2 linked regions of the Hahella chejuensis KCTC 2396 genome follow. The protein of the gene in region 1 interacts with the protein of each later gene in a pairwise test. Links are inferred from orthologs where the notes say so. Each region holds a gene or a part of one and is shown on either strand. Other genes may lie near its edges.

Region 1 (7,934 bases):
TCTCAGGATAAGGAAACCATCGATGCGGCCTTAAGTTGTTTTGATGAGGAAAGGGAAACCCTGCAAAAGGAATCGGTTGAGATCAACAAGCAATTGTTGCAGACCAAATCTGACTTGAGCGCAAAAGAAGCGCGACGCGAACAAGTCCAGCGCAGGGTAGAGTCCATCGCCGCGGAGATTGCGGAGATACAGTTCCAGATCGACGAAGAACAGATGGGGCTGCAGGAAAGCAAAGGCGTGTGGAACACCGCCTTGATGGACCTGGAAGGCAGCGTGGAAAAGAAGGAGCTGTTGCTCAATCGCCGCGATGACGTGCGCCAGAAACTGGATGGCCTGCGCACGCAGGCGCGTCTGGATCGGGAGCACGCTCACCAGATGCAATTGCGCGCCAGCGCGCTCAGCACGCGGAAAGAGTCCATACGGCAGGCGCTGGAAAAAAGCGACGCTAACTTGCGGCGTAACCGTGAACGCATGCAGTGGGTGGAGGAAAGCCTGCAAACCTTGCAGAATCCCGATGACGCTTTGCAGGCGCGCCTGGAAGGCTATCTTGAATTGCGCATGCAACAAGAGGACATCCTGACCCGTGAGCGTAATCGTCTCGCGGATTTGGAGCAGTCGATGCAGGGCGATGAATCGTCCCGGCAGCGTAATGAGATGGTGATTCAGAACATGCGCAGCCGGATTGAATCATTACGCATGCAGCATCGGGAAACGGATATCCGTAAAAACGCCTTACGGGATCAAATGGCGGAGGATCAGTACGACCTTGAGAATGTGATCGGACTGCTGGCGGAAGATGCGGACGAAGGACAGCTGCAACGGGACATCGAGCAAATTGTTGGTAAGGTAGAGCGTCTCGGCGCTATCAACCTGGCGGCGATTGAGGAATATGAAGCCCAGTCCGAACGTAAAGTCTATCTCGACGGTCAGCATGAGGACTTGCAGGAAGCATTGGAGACCCTGGAGAACGCGATTCGCAAAATCGATCGCGAAACCCGCAACAAGTTCAAGGAAACCTTCGACCAGGTCAATGAAGGTCTGCAGAATTTGTTTCCCCGCGTCTTTGGCGGCGGCAGCGCCTATCTGGAGTTAACCGGGGAAGACTTGCTGGAAACCGGTGTCGCCATTATGGCGCGGCCTCCAGGCAAGAAAAACAGCACCATTCATTTGTTGTCGGGTGGAGAGAAAGCGCTTACCGCCATTGCGCTGATCTTCTCCATCTTTCAGCTTAACCCCGCGCCGTTCTGTATGCTGGACGAAGTGGACGCGCCATTGGACGACGCCAACGTGGGGCGCTATGCTCGAATGGTGAAAGAAATGTCGGATCAGGTGCAGTTCATCTACATTACCCACAACAAGATCGCCATGGAAATGGCGGATCACTTGATGGGGGTCACCATGCATGAGCCCGGCGTGTCGAGACTGGTTTCCGTGGATGTTGAAGAAGCGGCCGCAATGGCTGCGTTGTAAGGGCGCGCTGCATTGTAAAGCAGCGGCGAATTGAATAAATTAACTCGCCAATCGATAAGAAATAAAGGCGGGATCAGGTTGGCGAATACCATGATGATGTTTAGTTGGGGATATTAAATTAATGGATATCAGTTTGCGTGAATGGCTGATCATGATAGGCCTGCTCATAATTCTGGGCGTGGTTATAGATGGTTTTCGCCGAGTCAGAAGAGCGCGCAAGGATTCATTGGAAATCTCCCAGGGTATGGGAGGCAACTTCGAAAATACGCCTATCGATGATGATTTTAACCCGGAGCTGCCAAGCAGTGGCTTCAGGGTGATCAAAGATGGCAAGCCAGCTGCGGAGCAGAACTACACTCGGCCGATTAAGGAAGTCAAATACAAACCTACCTTCAAACCCTGCGAGAAGCTTAAAGAAAGAGAGCGTCAGCAGGACGAGGAGCATTACGACCAGGACATGGCGGAGCCGCCGATTCTGGAAGTGGATGAGGCGTTGGAAGCATCCATGTCCAACCAGGGCTATGGAAGAAGAGAGCCGGAGTTCGTCGAAGAGGGCGAGAGGGAAGAGCGCCTGCCGGAAGAGCAGGAAAACTTCTCACCTTATCAACGCTTCGAGCAGGTTAGGGATGAACAATATGAAGAAGAGTTTGTCGAAGAGGACGCAGAAGCGGATGACGACGGGCGCTACGGAGACAGCCCCTATAAAGAGTTTCTGAAGCGGGATAATTTCCGCGTGCAGGGATATCAGGGCGGGTACGACAGTCTGCACGAACATGAGCCAGAGCCTGAGGTGGAGTTCGAGCAGGAAGAGCCACAGGATGAAGTTGAAAAGGAAGAGGACCTGCATGCGGAGCCGATAGACAGGCCGGTCTCCCATGAGGAATCCCAACATGAACCTATGCTTGCGTTTAAAGACAAGTTTCTGAAGAAAATCAGTGCGATCCAGCAGCAGGCTGGACTCAACGCCAGTTCCCAGCGTAGTGAAGATGCGCCGAAAACCCGGGAAGAGAAGGTGAGTCGAACCGCTCCGGCAGGTAAGCAGCCGAAGACGCTTCAAGAGATTCTGGTTATCAATGTGCTGAGCAAGGATGAAGAGGGCTTTGATGGCGCTGCGTTGCGCAATCTGGTTGAAGCCTGCGGTATGCAATTGGGCGACATGGCGATCTTTCATCGATATGAGCATGACTTTGATGAAGGCCCTGTCCAGTTCAGCATGGCGAACGCCAGAGAACCGGGCGTATTCGGTCAGGACATGGCGACGCAGCGCTTTCCCGGCGTCTGTTTCTTTGTGCGCCTGCCTGGGCCGGATAATAGTATGCGCGCCTTCGACTACATGGTGGAAACCGCGCAATGCCTGGTGCGTAATCTGGGCGGCGAACTTAAGGATGAAAATCGCAGCGTTATGACGGCGCAGACTATTGAACACTGCCGTCAACGCGTCAGGGAGTTTGAGCGTCGCATGCTGTCGTCCCGGGTATAAACCCGGGGCTCCGCTTCCGGGTATGTCCCGGAGTATGGGCCTGTAACGAACAATATTGTCGTTATATTCGCTATACTTTAATCCGAATCAAAGACTTAGATATACCGCCGCGTTGGAGTTTCCGTGCGGCGGAGTCGTCTGATAATTATTCAATAATCTGCCTCGGAAGAATGAACTCATGTCGGAAGTCCCTGCCGCCATTCAGGAAGAGCTGAATACGCTTCGCGAAACCATCAACGATCATAATTACCGTTATTACACTCTGGATGATCCCTCGATTCCCGATGCGGAATACGACCGTTTAATGCGTCGGCTGCGCGAAATCGAGGCGGAGTTCCCGCAAACGATCACGCCGGACTCGCCGACCCAACGGGTGGGCGCAGCGCCTGCGGAAGGCTTCGAGACTGTATCTCATCGCCTGCCCATGCTGTCTTTGGACAATGCGTTTGAAGAGCAGGATCTGCTGGACTTCGATCGCCGTGTGCGGGAGCGCCTCAAGGAAGCGGAAGACGCGCGCATCGACTACTGTTGCGAACCGAAACTGGACGGCATCGCTATCAGTCTGTTGTATCGCGATGGATATTTGGTGCGTGGTGTGACTCGCGGGGATGGCTCCGCGGGTGAAGACATTACCGCGAATGTTAAGACGGTAAAGAATATTCCGCTTAAATTACGTGGAGAAGGGTATCCCGCAGAATTGGAAGTGCGCGGTGAAATTTATCTGCCCAAGGCCGCCTTCGACGCCATAAACAAAGACGCGGCGGCGAAAGGCGAAAAAACGTTCGTCAACCCGCGCAACGCCGCGGCGGGAAGTCTGCGCCAGCTTGATCCGCGCATCACCGCCAAGCGGGCGTTGGAAATGTGTTGCTACAGCGTAGGCTATTTCGAAGGGGAATTGCCGGGGACGCAACACGATATTCTCACGCAACTGCAGCAGTGGGGGCTGAAGATCAACAGCCAGATGAAGTTGGCGTCAGGGGCGCAGGAGTGCCTGGATTACTACCGCCATATCATGAGCGTTCGTGACCAATTGCCGTACGAAATTGATGGCGTTGTGTTCAAGGTTAATCGCATAGATCTGCAGCAGGAGCTGGGATTCGTATCGAGGGCTCCGCGTTGGGCGATCGCGCATAAGTTCCCCGCCCATGAGGAAATGACTGAGCTGCTGGCGGTGGATTTCCAGGTTGGCAGAACCGGCGCCGTGACGCCGGTGGCGCGCTTAAAGCCGGTATTCGTGGGCGGCGTTACGGTCAGCAACGCCACCCTGCACAATATGGATGAGATTCGTCGCCTGGATGTGCATATTGGCGATACGGTGATCATTCGCCGCGCGGGGGATGTCATTCCCCAGGTTGTCAGTGTGGTGCAGGACCGTCGCCCGGAAAACGCCGTTCCGGTTGATCGTCCCGAGCACTGTCCGGTTTGCGGCTCTGACGTGCTGCAACTGGAGGGCGAAGCGGTGGCGCGTTGCTCCGGCGGACTCTATTGCTCCGCGCAGCGGAAAGAGGCGATCAAGCATTTTGCATCCCGCAAAGCTATGGATATCGACGGTCTGGGCGACCGACTGGTCGAGCTGCTGGTGGAGAAAGAGTTAATCGACTCTCCCGCCAGTCTGTATTCGCTGAAAGCGCCTGATGTGGCGGGACTGGAGCGCATGGGCGAAAAGTCTGCGCAAAACCTGATTAACGCTATTGAGGCTTCCAAACAGACGACATTCGCCCGCTTTATCTACGCTTTGGGCATCCGGGAGGTAGGAGAAGCCACGGCCAAGGTGCTGGCGCAACACTTCCCAACCCTTGATCTGCTGAAGCAGGCCACTGAAGAGGACTTGGTGGAGGCGCCGGATATCGGTCCTATCAGCGCAGGCCATATTCGTTCCTTCTTTCAACAGGAGCACAATCTTGAAACGATTGATGCGCTGTTGAATCAGGGCGTGAGCTGGCCTGAAGTGGTCGTACGCAGCACGGAGACGCTGCCGCTATCCGGCCAGACCGCGGTGGTTACCGGCGTCCTTGCGGATTACAGCCGCGACGAGGCGAAGGATTTATTAACCCGTCTCGGCGCCAAGGTGTCCGGCAGCGTGTCCGCCAAAACCGGTTTTGTGGTGGCGGGAGAGAAAGCGGGCTCCAAACTTACCAAGGCGCAGGACCTCGGTGTGAAAGTGCTGGATGAAGACGCATTCAAGCAACTATTGGAAGAGCATCAGGCGCATTTGGGCGGCGAAGCCTGATTGCACTGATCCTTTTGTTCCCAGCAACGGCCGCTTCAGCGGCCGTTTTGCATTCCAGAGGCTGCCAGGCGCAGAACCTATTGTTTTCAGACAGGTGGAAGGAAGCTATTTGTCTGCCTGATTAAGAAATAAAAGGGCGGCAGTGTGATCCCGGTTGGGTTTCTGGCCCCCTGCTGTGGTTACAAAAAACAAAGTTTTATAAGATTTTGTAAAACTTGAATAATAAAGCGTGGAATGCACATCTATGGGTCACCTGGGTCTGGCCCAGCGCAGCGGAGTTAAGTTGGCGCTGAAAACGCCTGCGCTGGTTATCACTTCTTTACTACTCGCCTCCTGCGGCAGCGATACAGCGCCGCCCGAAGCCATCCGAATTTTGGGAAAACCGCCGGGAACCGCTTATCTGGGCGTTGAATACACTTATGAGTTCGGTGTGGACGGCGGCGATGGTCTGGTGGATTTCTCCATGACTAACCAGCCGCGCTGGCTGGCCCTGGAGTATGTCGACAATACCTTCCGCAAAGGCGTTATCATGCGCGGCATTCCCGGCGTTAACGGAGGCGGAACGGCTGAAGACGCGCTGACCCCCGGCGAGGCGCAGGAAGTCTCGCTGACAGTGTCCGATGGCTCCAGCGTAGGGGAGACCCGCTTTTCCTTGTTCGTCGACACCAATACCTATGAGTCTGAGGCGCTGACGGTGGCGGAGAACGCCATTGGCGAGCGTCCCTCGAAGTTGATCGACGCCAACAATAACGGCCAGGAAGACGAGGGCGAAGAAAAGGAAGTGATTCCACTGTGCTTTACGGACGCGGAGGGGACGCCGCTTTTTTCTGAAGAAGATATCGCCTTCTTTGAAGAGCGTCAGCAGGATGATTCGCTGGCGGTGCGCCCCAAACTCCATTACTTACCGGTATTTCTGGAGCAGCCCTCGGTTCAGCGCGTCATACTGCGCTACTCTCTGACCAGCGGCTCTGGCGACGGCGCGACGCCGGGAAGCGACTTTCTTATTGAGACGGCGAGAAAAGACGGGCAGGTCATCTCGGTCGCGGACGGCTTTCTGACCTATGATCCGGGCGTGCGCTATTGTCATGTTCCGGTGTTTATCAACGACGATCGCGATGCGGAAAAGACCGAGAATATCGCGGTGTCGATCACTCACTACGAGGGTGGGCTGCTGGAGTTCGCTGATCCGGTCAACACTACCATCTCTATCACTGACAACGAACCTGTCGCCAGCTTTAAGGTCTCCAAAGCATCCGTGTCCGAAGGTCACTACCTGAATGTGGAAGTGACCCTGGACAAGGCGCCGGAACAGACCGTTTATGCGGAGTTTGTCGTGGATGCGGACAATAGCGACGGCGAGTTTGAAGGCGCTGATGCTGACTTGAGTCTTTACACCGGAGAAGGCGGGGTGGGCAGCCTGATTACGGACGGCGTCAGCGTGCCTTTCGAAGCGGGCGAAACCAGTAAAACCGTCAAACTGCAGGCGACGGCGAATGGCGACGCCACGTTGCGGGATGAGAAAGTCACCTTCAATTGGCGGCGCAGCGGCACGGTGAATCCCAGCGAAGAGCCCCTGGCCGTCTACGTTAACCAGTGGTTGAACGCGGTGGAGTTGCCGCTCAACAGCGGGGCGAGCGTCGCAGAGGCGATTTCGGGATCGCAGTCGGAATTGTTTCTCGCCCGGGTGAATGGCGAAGAAGCAGGCAAGCTGGCTAATTCTGACATCATGATCTATGACCGCTTTGGCGCTTTGCATCAGAGCATTAAGCTGGAAGCGGCGACCTATGCCGTACGCATCAAAGATATCTGGTTGTATGAGAGGATCAATCCGGCCAATGAGGATGAGATCACTCAAGATATATACGCGCTACTGGAAGTGGGCGGTTTGTTCGCGCCCCCAGTGGAGCCGCTGCAGGAAAGCGACCTGGGCGGTAAAGACGTGGTGGTGCAGAAGTATCAGCGCATTAACAATGTCGGCGCCTTCGAATTACAGTGGGCCAAGCAGATCGGCAGCGTCTGGGATGACGAGCCCGGCGCGCTGTCTGTCGACCTCAGTCAGGAGGTGCTGGTGGTCGGCGCCACGTCGGGCCTGGTCGGTGAAGGAGAAAACTCCGGGCGCCGCGACGCCATGTTGATCAAGTTTGATAAGAACGGCGCGCTTATGTTCGCCAAGACCTTCGGCTCTTCCGGCGATGATGTGTTGCTGGGAGCGTCGCCGGAATCCTCCTCCAATCATAATGTCATCGGCTTCAGCGACGGAGCGGTGGAGGATAACGGCTCCAGTCTTGGCGGTTATGACGCTGTCATTGTGTCCTACAACGATGACGGCGACCCGCGTCGTGTGGCGCAAATCGGCTCCAGCTATGACGATGCGGCGCTGGATGTCAGCACTGTCAGCAAAGGCTTTGTCTCCGCAGGCTACACCAATGGCGTACTGGTCAGTGGGGAGCGTAACCGCGGCGGCCAGGACGGCTACCTCGCCTACCATCAAAACGCCAGTGAAATTACGGCCTACGCTCAAATCGGCGGCGCTGCGGCGGACTCTGTGCTGGACGTTAAGTCGCTGGGCGATGAGGTGTATGTGTCCGGCGTGACGGCGGGGGACATTTTTGACGCCGGCGCGGCTCAGGGCGGCGAGGATGGCTGGTTGGCGCGCTATGACGTGGTGAAAGAAGAAGTGCTGGATGAAGGGGAGGAGCCGGGCGAAGGCGAGCAGGTGACCAAGCTGAAGAATATCTGGCGGTTCCAGCAGGG
Region 2 (5,026 bases), 630 kb from region 1 along the record:
TCACCAAGCTTGGAAGGGCTAATTTTTATCGCTATGTGGGTTTTGTTCGAGTGGGTCAGGTCCTGGCTGCTTACAGGCTTCCCCTGGCTGCTCCTCGGCGTCGCTTTTATTGATGCGCCGTTAGCTGGCTGGGCTCCTGTCTTTGGAGTCTATGGGGTCACGCTCCTGCTACTGTTAACTTGTCACGCGTTAAGCCTAAGTTACCGCAACCGCAAATCTCCCACTGTTCTGGCTTGTAACGCGGCGCTAATTGCGGGGATTTGGGGCGGAGGCGCCTTACTGCAGCAGCTGGAATGGACAACGCCGCGAGGAGACCCCATCCAAGTCAGTATGGTGCAAGCAAACATTGCCCAAGAGGTAAAATGGCTCAGAGAGAATCGCGAGGTTATTACAGAGACCTATCTGACTCTCACCGAGCCGCTATGGGACAGTGACCTGATTATCTGGCCGGAAACCGCTCTCCCTTATTTCAGCAGCCAGGCGGGCCCACTGCTCAAACAGCTGGACAAGCAAGCCACAGAAAACAGCACTGCCTTGATGATGGGCATTCTCAGCGCGGATAGAGGTGAAGACGCCAGGATAAATGTTTACAACAGCTTTATCGCGCTGGGTCAGGGCGAAGGCGCCTACAACAAGCAAAAGCTGGTGCCATTTGGTGAGTATGTACCCTTGGAATCATGGCTGCGCGGGCTCATCGACTTCTTCAATTTGCCTATGTCCAGCATGCAAAAAGGCTCTCCAACACAAGCCCCAATTCGTTTTCGGGACGCAACCCTGATGCCTTTCATCTGCTACGAGGTCGTGTATCCGGATTTCGTTGCAAAGTTGGCGCAACAACCTGAGCTATTAGTGACGGTCAGCAATGATAGTTGGTTCGGCGCCTCTATCGGCCCGCATCAGCATCTACAAATCGCACAGATGAGAGCCCTGGAGAACGACAAGTACATGTTACGCTCCACCAATAACGGCATTACCGCCATCATTGACCCCCATGGCCGCATTGCCTCCCGGGCGCCGCAGTTTCAGGCGACAACCTTAAGTGGAACGGTAGAACTGCGCCAAGGAGCCACCCTCTTCTCACGCCTGGGGTCCTGGCCAATCCTGATCATCGCGACGCTGTTGCTGGCTGGCGCATTACTGCTGGGACGGCGCGAGCAGACTGAGGCTCCCGCCGCCGCTTTGGAACAGGCGGGCTAATCTCCGCCTTCCGAATCTCTCTCTCCTTCAAGCTCCGGCTCATAAGGCCAACGGGACGTAAGCCGTTGAAAATAGATACCCTGGCACCGGTGACAGGCGTCGATATGCGAAGTTTCCACCAAGCAAACCATTTTGCCGCACTGATCACATCTTAGGACACCAGGGCAAGCGACCTCTCCGGCAACATAGGTTCCCGGATCATGGTGTAGTTGATAGTCCAACTTTTCCAAGTCCACCAATGTCTTATCAGCGATAGACAATAACGCGTCGCCGATGCGCTGCTCAATCAGGTCAAGGTCCAGCTTCAGCCACTCGCGCAGCCCCTTGCCGGTCTCTGCGACAAAGTGGTAAAGCTCTTTCATGTCGCGTTTGACGTAGGCTTCCAGAAGATTCCATTCCTCCTTGGTCAGTTTCGCCAGCCCCTGCTCAAACTCGACAGCCTGATCAATCTCCTGCTTAATGGTCTCCCATGTCTTTACTTCAACATCAGCGAGAGATTTCTCAACGCGTTGCAGAATATTGTTGTACGCCTGCACGACATGTTCAGGCGCTTTATCCTCCTGCTTCATACCTTAACCTCCCGGATATGCGAGATCTTGTTTTCAACCCTACTCCAACCCTATCTGTAGTCAACACTATTAGGTTAGAATAAACGGCTTTCATGGCGGAAAGTCCGCCATTAACCCATTGTGTTTACACGCCCCAGCGCCTTGCCGACGCAGAGTCCATCAGTAAGGATTATGTCATGCTTGCAAGCCGACGTTTTTGATCCGGGGCGATAAACCTTAATTAAAGCGATCAGGCGACAAAAGACGACCGATGGAAGAACTGTACCACCCAAAAAAAGTTGAGCAGGAAGCGCAAAAGTTCTGGGAAGAAACCGATGCATTCAAAGTGGACGAGGAGCCAGGCAAAGAGAAGTTCTACTGCCTATCCATGTTCCCCTACCCCAGCGGCAAGCTCCACATGGGCCATGTCCGTAACTACACCATCGGCGACGTCATCTCCCGCTACCAGCGGATGCAGGGTAAGAACGTTCTCCAACCCATGGGCTGGGACGCATTCGGTCTCCCGGCGGAAAACGCAGCGCTGAAAAACAACGTCGCGCCAGCCAAGTGGACTTACGAAAACATCGCTTACATGAAAAACCAGTTGAAGCTGTTGGGCTTCGGTTATGACTGGAATCGCGAGCTGGCCACTTGCCGCCCGGAATACTACAAATGGGAGCAGTGGTTCTTCACCCGTCTTTACGAGAAAGGGCTGGTCTACAAAAAAATGTCCACGGTCAACTGGGACCCCGTGGATGAAACCGTATTGGCCAATGAGCAGGTTATTGACGGTAAAGGCTGGCGCTCCGGCGCGGTTGTGGAGCGTCGCGAAATCCCGCAATGGTTCATTAAAATCACGGATTACGCGGAGCAACTGCTCAATGATCTGGACAAGCTGGAGAATTGGCCCGAACAGGTCAAAACCATGCAGCGCAACTGGATCAACAAGTCAGAAGGGGTCGAGTTTCACTTCAAACTGAAAGATCACGATGGCGATCTGCAGGTATACACCACGCGTCCAGACACGATTATGGGCGTGACTTATGTCGCTATCGCGCCGCAACATCCGTTGGCGCTGGAAGCCGCCGCCAGTAATCCCCAGTTGGCGAAGTTCCTGGATGAGTGCAAAAACACCAAAGTCGCGGAAGCCGACATGGCCACGATGGAAAAGCGCGGCATGGACACCGGGTTCTTTGTCATCCACCCGCTTACAAATGAGCCTGCGCCAATCTGGGTCGCCAATTTCGTCTTGATGGACTACGGTTCAGGCGCTGTCATGTCTGTCCCTGGTCACGATGAGCGCGACCACGAATTTGCGCTGAAATACGGCTTGCCCATCAAGCAGGTTATTTCCGTCATCGACGCCGATGAGGTGGATATTCAGGAAAAAGCCATTACAGAAAAGGGTATCCTGGTCAACTCCGGCGAATTTACCGGCATGACTTCCCAGGAAGCTTTCGATGCGGTCGCTGAAAAACTGACCGCCATGGGAATCGGCGAGAAAAAAATCAACTATCGTCTGCGTGATTGGGGCGTATCCCGTCAGCGTTATTGGGGCGCGCCAATCCCCATGATGACGCAGGAAGATGGAACAGAAGTTCCCGTTCCTTTAGCGGACCTTCCAGTAAGGTTGCCTGAAGACGTGGAAATGGATGGCGTCAAATCCCCCATTAAAGCCGACCCTAACTGGAGCAAACGCAGCTACAACGGCCAGCCCGCCACTCAGGAAACCGACACTTTCGACACCTTCATGGAATCCTCCTGGTATTACGCGCGTTTCTGCTGCCCCAACCTGGAGTCAGCCATGCTGGACCCTGCGGCCGCCAACTACTGGTTGCCTGTAGATTATTACGTAGGCGGCATCGAGCACGCCATTTTGCACCTGCTGTACTCGCGCTTCTTCCACAAATTGTTGCGTGACGAAGGCTTGGTGGACAGTGACGAACCATTCAAGAAGCTGTTGTGCCAGGGTATGGTGATCGCGGAAACCTTCTACCGCGAAGATCCATCCAGCAAGAAAACCTATTTCAATCCCAGGGACGTTCGCGTTGAGCTCGATACCCAAGGCAATTCGCCAAAGGCGTTTCTCATCGAAGATGGTCAGCCTGTTATCATTGGACCCAAGGAGAAAATGTCCAAGTCCAAGAACAACGGCGTTGATCCGCAAGAGCTGATCGACAAGTACGGCGCCGACACCGTTCGACTGTTCACTATGTTTGCGGCCCCGCCCGAGCAATCGTTGGAGTGGTCAGAGTCCGGCGTTGAAGGACAACATCGCTTCCTGCGCCGCCTGTGGAAACTGGTGCATACGCACGTTGAAAAGAAAGGAGCTGCGCCGCTGAATGTGGCCGAGCTGAACGAGACCCAGCGCACACTGCGCCGCAAAACTCATGAAACCATCAAGAAGATGACCGATGAGTTCAATCACCGCATGGCGATCAACACTGGCATCGCTATGGTGATGGAACTGTTGAATGAGTTAAGCCGTTTTGAAGATGACTCCCCCCAAGGTTTGGCGGTTGTGCAGGAGGCGCTTGAAACAGCAGTGCTGGTGTTGGCTCCGATTGTTCCCCACATCAGCCACGGCCTGTGGCGCGAGCTGGGACATGAGGACGTCGTCATGAACGCCCCCTGGCCGCAACTGGATGAAAAAGCGCTGGAGAAAGACAGCATCGAACTGGTCGTTCAGGTGAACGGAAAACTGCGCGCGCGTATTCAGGCGGCGGCAAGCGCCAACAAAGATGAGCTGGAGAAACTGGCGTTCGATGATGAAAACGTTCAACGTTTCATGGAAGACAAAACCGTCGTTAAAGTCATCGTCGTACCAGGAAAACTGGTCAACATCGTGGTGAAGTAAAGCGATGCATATCGGTATCAGACTAATGCTGGCGGGGATTGTCAGCGTTCTCGTCAGCGCCTGCGGCTTTCATTTGCGCGGTCAGATGGAGCTATCCCCTTCCCTCCAGGCGCTCAATCTGAGCTGCCCGGAGGGCGACGCCAGGGTGCTTTGCGGACAAATTCGCGAGCGCCTGCAGAAAGCTTCCGTTCAAGTCAGCGATGGTGGAGCGGATGCACCCACCCTGGCGATAGGCGGCATTGAAAATAGCCGTCGCGCCGTCAGTTTGGACAGCAGCGCCAACGCCGCAGAATATGAGCTTTCCCGCAAAGTCACTTTCAGCCTGACTGACGCTCAGGGAGAATCGTTGATTCAAACAACGTCGCTACAGCAATTCCAGTCTTACCAATATGACAAACTCAGCGTACTTGGCAAAGAAAAGGAA

Evidence for each region.
Region 2: the proteins of ligA (region 1) and leuS interact in binary tests that used the Escherichia coli proteins (3 or more experiments, as listed by UniProt). The link is inferred for Hahella chejuensis KCTC 2396 from one-to-one orthologs.

The regions. Positions count from the first base shown.
Region 1 is NC_007645.1:4,856,546-4,864,479, reverse strand. Bases 2,668-5,654 are described here. They hold ligA (NAD-dependent DNA ligase LigA), read left to right. Parts: upstream 2,668-3,128; coding sequence 3,129-5,180; downstream 5,181-5,654. Other genes in these bases: HCH_RS21200 (hypothetical protein), read left to right, coding at 5,425-5,654; zipA (cell division protein ZipA), read left to right, coding at 2,668-2,950. Outside these bases: chromosome segregation protein SMC, read left to right, coding at 1-1,470; more of zipA, read left to right, coding at 1,592-2,667; more of HCH_RS21200, read left to right, coding at 5,655-7,934. UniProt on the Escherichia coli protein: DNA ligase that catalyzes the formation of phosphodiester linkages between 5'-phosphoryl and 3'-hydroxyl groups in double-stranded DNA using NAD as a coenzyme and as the energy source for the reaction.
Region 2 is NC_007645.1:5,490,411-5,495,436, forward strand. Bases 1,631-4,809 are described here. They hold leuS (leucine--tRNA ligase), read left to right. Parts: upstream 1,631-2,016; coding sequence 2,017-4,602; downstream 4,603-4,809. Other genes in these bases: HCH_RS24045 (zinc ribbon-containing protein), read right to left, coding at 1,631-1,766; lptE (LPS assembly lipoprotein LptE), read left to right, coding at 4,607-4,809. In the rest of the region: lnt (apolipoprotein N-acyltransferase), read left to right, coding at 1-1,197; more of HCH_RS24045, read right to left, coding at 1,194-1,630; more of lptE, read left to right, coding at 4,810-5,026.